One region of the Lysinibacillus sp. FSL K6-0075 genome, then DNA from elsewhere that is predicted to be linked to it. Evidence: riboswitches for the same ligand, from Rfam matches in the RefSeq annotation. Region 1 holds a riboswitch; the other holds the start of a gene.
What was found. Region 1 has a riboswitch for S-adenosylmethionine ahead of metK (methionine adenosyltransferase). Riboswitches for the same ligand answer to the same signal wherever they lie in the genome.
Positions count from the first base shown of each region.

Region 2: it holds a riboswitch for S-adenosylmethionine, as region 1 does, so the genes downstream of both, MHB65_RS01960 (O-acetylhomoserine aminocarboxypropyltransferase/cysteine synthase family protein) here and metK (methionine adenosyltransferase) in region 1, are expected to answer to the same signal.

Region 1 covers NZ_CP151947.1:3,769,867-3,773,040, forward strand. The annotation lists gene metK (methionine adenosyltransferase) at 9-1,205, opposite strand; SAM riboswitch class I at 1,464-1,582, opposite strand; gene pckA (phosphoenolpyruvate carboxykinase (ATP)) at 1,972-3,174, shown strand, end outside.
Region 2 covers NZ_CP151947.1:409,414-412,587, forward strand. The annotation lists gene MHB65_RS01950 (DASS family sodium-coupled anion symporter) at 1-713, opposite strand, end outside; gene MHB65_RS01955 (glycerol-3-phosphate acyltransferase) at 910-1,542, opposite strand; SAM riboswitch class I at 1,698-1,811, shown strand; gene MHB65_RS01960 (O-acetylhomoserine aminocarboxypropyltransferase/cysteine synthase family protein) at 1,929-3,174, shown strand, end outside.

The sequences.
Region 1 (3,174 bases):
TCAATAGTTTATAAACGTGCTTTTTCTCGTAGTGCATCTGCTTTATCAATTTGTTCCCATGGTACATTTAAATCTGTACGACCAAAATGTCCATACGCAGCCGTTTGTTTATAAATTGGACGACGTAAATCAAGCATTTTAATGATACCTGCTGGGCGTAAATCGAATAGCTCGCGTACCCATTCTACGATCTCACTTTCTTTCGCTTTACCTGTACCAAATGTATCTACCGCAATAGAAACAGGCTGAGCTACGCCAATTGCATAGGCAAGTTGTACTTCAGCACGTTCTGCTAAGCCCGCTGCTACGATATTTTTCGCTACATAACGTGCCGCATATGCCGCTGAACGGTCTACCTTTGTTGCATCCTTACCAGAGAATGCACCACCACCGTGACGTGCATAACCACCGTATGTATCAACAATGATTTTACGTCCTGTTAAACCAGCATCTCCTTTTGGCCCACCGATTACGAAACGGCCAGTTGGGTTGATGAAGTATTTCGTGTTAGCATCTAATAATTCACTTGGCACGACTGGAGCAATAACAAATTCTTTTAAATCCGCTTGAATTTGTTCAAGTGTTGCTTCTTCATCATGCTGTGTTGAAATAACAATTGTATCCACGCGAACGGGTACATTATTGTCATCATATTCAATCGTTACTTGCGTTTTCCCATCAGGACGTAAATAGGCAAGTTCACCTGATTTACGTACTTCTGTTAAACGGCGTGCTAATTTGTGTGCTAAGCTAATTGGTAATGGCATTAGCTCTGGTGTTTCATTACATGCATAGCCAAACATTAAGCCTTGGTCACCAGCACCTATTGCTTCAATATCCGCATCTGTCATAGAGCCTTCACGTGCCTCTAATGCTTGATCAACACCTTGTGCAATATCAGGTGATTGTTCACCAATCGCCACAAGCACCGCTAAGTTTTCAGCATCAAAGCCATATTTACCTCGTGTGTAGCCTATTTCTGCTACAGTGTCACGAACAATACCTTTAATATCTACGTAAGTAGAGGTAGTAATTTCTCCTGCTACTAATACTAACCCTGTTGTTACAGTTGTTTCACACGCTACACGTGCATTTGGATCTTCTGCTAAAATAGCATCTAAAATGGCATCCGAGATTTGGTCACAAATCTTATCTGGATGTCCTTCTGTTACACTCTCTGATGTAAACAGTCGACGGTTTGTCATTTGGTTTTCCTCCTAAATACTCTTACAATAAGTAGTTGTGTATGAATACGGTACTCATTACCCATGTCAAGTCCGCTCCTAAGGATTGAACTCTCAAGCCGTTACTGCTGCTTTTAACACGAGGATTTCGAAAGATCCGTCATTATAATAAGGAAAGAACTACATATACTTACCTTTACATTGATTTTTAACAATAAAAAAATCCTTTTCTCACGTTACTTTACATGAGGAAAGGAATAATGACTGCGTAACCTTTCACTCTTATCGTTCAAGGGATGTTCCCTTGCATCAGGTTGGCACCAACGCATGTCGTGAAATAGTTCATGCAGGTTGCCGGGTTTCACAGGGCCTGACCCTCCACCAGCTCGGGATAAGAGTATCCGTTCAATCTCATGTTACTGAAAAGGTCGAACGTTGTCAAATATTTTCTTATGTATTACTGTATAAAAAGGAAAGAACAGATTAAACAAAAACTTTTCATACTTGGATGATGATGTAAATAGAAGCAAATTAATCCCTACAACATACCTAGCTACTTGTGGTAACATATGTGTGGCTCAATTTTCGCGCCTAATTACTGTAGGATTGATGGTATTCTACTCGAAAAACATTATTTTTTGTCAGTTTATTGAAAAGTGATAAAAACTCTAAAATAATTTCTTAATTAGTATAGATTATTTAAGCAATTGTGTTATACTATTTTTGAAATTAAGAAAAAATCCCTCTAAATCAAGGGAATACTATAAAAAAGGATGGTATTTAATCGATGAATTCAGTAGAAATTGCAAACGAACTGAAGGAATTATTAAACGGCGGTAACATTAATGTTCAACTTTCAGTACCACAATTAGCAGAAAAAGCTACCTCTCGTGGTGAAGCAATGTTAACAGTAGATGGCGCAGTTCGTGCAGAAACTGGCAAATACACTGGTCGTTCACCTAAAGATAAATATACGGTAGAAGAAGAAAGCACAAAAGATCAAATTGACTGGGGTAAAGTCAACCAACCAATCTCCTCTGAAGTGTTCGATAACCTATACGTAAAAGTAATAAAATATTTAAAAGAACGTGACGAGTTATTCGTATTCAAAGGCTTTGCAGGTGCTGACAAAGATTCACAATTAAGCATTCAAGTCATTAATGAATACGCTTGGCACAATCTTTTTGCTCATCAATTATTTATCCGTCCAACAGCAGATGAATTAGCTTCTCATGTTGCCGACTTCACTGTCATCTCAGCTCCTAACTTTAAAGCAGATCCTGCGGTTGATGGTACTGCTTCTGAAACATTCATCATCGTATCACTTGAAAAGAAAATTATCTTAATTGGTGGTACTGAATATGCTGGTGAAATGAAAAAATCTATCTTTGGTATCATGAACTACTTATTACCACAACAAGGTATTCTTTCCATGCACTGCTCAGCAAACGTTGGTGAAGCTGGCGATGTGGCATTATTCTTCGGTCTATCTGGTACTGGTAAAACGACATTATCAGCTGATCCAGATCGTAAGCTAATCGGTGACGATGAACACGGTTGGTCTGCTAATGGTGTGTTCAACATTGAGGGTGGTTGCTATGCTAAAACAATCAACCTTTCTGCTGAAAAAGAACCAGAAATCTACAATGCAATCCGCTTCGGCTCTGTTTTAGAAAACGTAGCTGTTGATCCAGAAACTCGTATTTGTGACTATGATGATGGTTCACTAACAGAAAATACACGTGTAGCTTATCCAATCCAATACATCGAAAATATTGTTGATCCTTCTGTTGCAGGTCATCCAAAAACAATCATCTTCCTAACAGCTGATGCATTTGGCGTGTTACCTCCAATCAGTAAATTAACAAAAGAGCAAGCAATGTATCACTTCCTAAGTGGTTTCACTTCTAAACTTGCTGGAACTGAACGTGGTGTTACTGAGCCAGAACCAGTATTCTCTACTTGCTTCGGTTCACCATTCCTTCCACTT
Region 2 (3,174 bases), 1.7 Mb from region 1:
TAGAGTAACCAAGCACCCCAAGAAATATCTACATTAAATTGCTCTTGAATAAAATTTAAGGCAACCATATTTTGAGCGGCTGCCGTTTTAATGCCGATATTCCAAATGGAAACGGCTTGTACGGAAGTAATAACTAGTAAGGCAGCGAGCCGACTATCACGTGGTAAACCAAATGCGGCAACCATTCCAAGCAATATTGGCACTACTGCGCCAGCTCGTGCTGTAGCAGAAGGAACAAAAAATGCGAGGACGATAGAAACTAAAATGGCGCCAAATACGATAGCTTTTGTTTTGGTTCCTACCAGTGAAAGAATCCAAAGAGCAAGTCGTTTATGTAGATTGGTAATTTGCATTGCAGCCGCTAGAAAAAGAGCGGCTGCTACTAAAGCAACAGCAGAATTACTAAATCCACTTAAGGATAATTTTAATGCGCCTGCTGTACCTAGCTCTGTGGTAGGATCATCCATTGATGGAGCGAGTCCTAGTAAAACAGTTACAAGTGCAATAATCATGGCCGAGCTAACAGGATATGAAACGGCCTCTGTTACCCAAAGGATGACTGCAAAAGCTAAGATGGCTAAAGCTCGTTGTCCAGCTATAGGTAAATCACCGTTATTAGGTAAAAAAGTAATAATAATCAGTAAAGCGAAGGCCAAGCCAATCCATAGTGGCTTTAAATTACGTTTTGAAGCTTCTTGATTTGGTGAAGACATATTTTCTCATCCTTTCTACGATAAAAATGACGATTATTATCCATAACATCGGCCTGGATAATGTTTTATTAAGATAAGAATATATCTTTTTTATTGTAGAAAAAAAACTACGCAGAATAGGTGTTTTTTACAGCAATATGAGTAGATAAAGAGAAAATACATGGTCACAAAAAATACAAAAATATCCATAAAAATATTATTTCTTTTTCTTAAAGGCAGAAGTTACTTTAGGCTCTGTACCATTGACTAAACGTTTAATATTTTCTATGTGCAGGATGATGGCTATGCCAAAAAGAAGAACAGCTATAATGGTTGGGCCAATGCCAGGAATCCATAAATAAGTGGCTGTACAAAAAACGAGATAAAACTCTAGAACACCAACAATTAAATAATTTGTTGCAAAGGATAAAATAACAAATAAAATAAGTGCAAATAAACCAATCTTCCAATCGACAGCAAGTAAAATTCCGATAATGGAGGCAGTTCCTTTTCCGCCATTGAAGCCCATATAGAAAGGGAAATTATGACCTAAAATGACCCCAGCAGCCATAATGTAGGTAAGCAGCCATATTTGTTCTTCTGTTAAATGAGTGACGTCCGCTAGATAAAAATGTGCACCGATAATAGCTACAACGCCTTTGCCAATATCGATGAGGGCTACTAAAACGCCATATTTCCAGCCGAGGGAAAGAGTAGCATTAGAGGCACCGGCATTGCCGTGGCCCGCTTTTTTTAAATCAACCCCCGATAAAAATTGTGCCACTTTAGAGCCGTGAATACAGCCAATTAAATAGCCAATAATAAGAAAAGTGATCACGGCCTTTACCATAAAAATCCTCCTCTCAAATTTTTTTCTAAAATAGTGTATGCGTTCATATTACGTATAAGAGCAGACAGAAGTTTCGGAAAAAATAAAATTTACATGTTGACAGAAAAAAACTCTATGTTTATACTGTGTAACAACGATGGAAATTGAATCTCATACTCTTATCAAGAGCGGCGGAGGGATAGGCCCTATGATGCCCGGCAACCAGTAAGTAACGAGCTTACTAAGGTGCTAATTCCTACAGATTCTTACTTGGATCTGGCAGATAAGGGGAGGAAAACTTGCAACCGCAACCCTCTTCTTAGCTGAAGAGGGTTTTTGTTTTCTACAGAAAAATCCTCCTCATCTCCGGTACCATCGTAAAAAAAATAACCATTTGGAGGTACACAATGACAAATTTTAAACCAGAAACATTGCTGTTACATGGCGGTCAAGAGCCAGACCCAGTGACGGGTTCTCGAACAGTTCCTGTCTATCGCTCAACTGCTTTCGTATTTAAAGACACTGCTCATGCGCAACGTCTTTTTGCCCTAGAGGAAGCAGGGAACATTTACACAAGGATTACCAATCCAACTGTTGATGTGTTTGAAAAACGTGTGGCTTTATTGGAAGGTGGAACAGCAGCAGTAGCACTTTCATCTGGTGCAGCAGCTATCGCATTTTCCATTTTAAATCTAGCTGGAGCTGGTAATGAGATAGTAGCAGCTAGTTCTTTATATGGTGGTACTTATAATTTATTTGCTAACACATTACCAAACTATGGTATTAAAACGATTTTTGTAGATGAAACAAACCCAGAGAATTTCAAGGCGGCGATTACTGATAAAACAAAAGCAGTCTTTGCTGAAGTGTATGGTAATCCAAGCTTAAAGGTTTTAGATATTGAAGCAGTAGCTAAAATTGCACATGATAATGGTCTACCATTAATTATTGACAGTACGTTTGCTTCTCCTTACGGCTCTACACCTATTGAATACGGTGCAGATGTTGTAGTACATTCAGCAACTAAATGGATAGGTGGTCATGGTACAACTTTAGGGGGCGTTGTTGTAGACGCTGGTAAGTTTGATTGGACTAGTGGTCGATTCCCAGGTTTTACTGAACCAGATGCTTCTTACCATGGTTTACGTTATGGAATTGATACAGCTTCTGCGGCCTTTGCTACGAAGCTACGCGTACAATTATTACGTGATTTTGGTCCAACATTAAGTGCAGATGCTGCCTTTAATTTATTACAAGGTTTAGAAACGCTTCATTTGCGTATCCCTAAACACAATGAAAATGCATTGGCAGTGGCTGAATATTTACGAAACCACCCATCTGTGGAGTATGTAAATTATAATGGCCTGGAAGATTTTCCAACACATGAATTGGCAAAGAAATATTTAAGAAATGGCTTCGGTTCAGTGCTTACATTTGGCATTAAAGGTGGACGTGAAGCTGGGCGAAAGCTTATTGATAGCGTAAAGCTATTTTCACATGTAGCAAATGTAGGTGATGCTAAGTCATTAATTATTCATCCTGCTTCCACTACACATCAGCAACTATCAGCAGACGAATTAGTTCAAGCTGGTGTAACCGAGTCGCTCATTCGCTTATCCATCGGTTTAGAGGCAATAGAGGATATTATTGCTG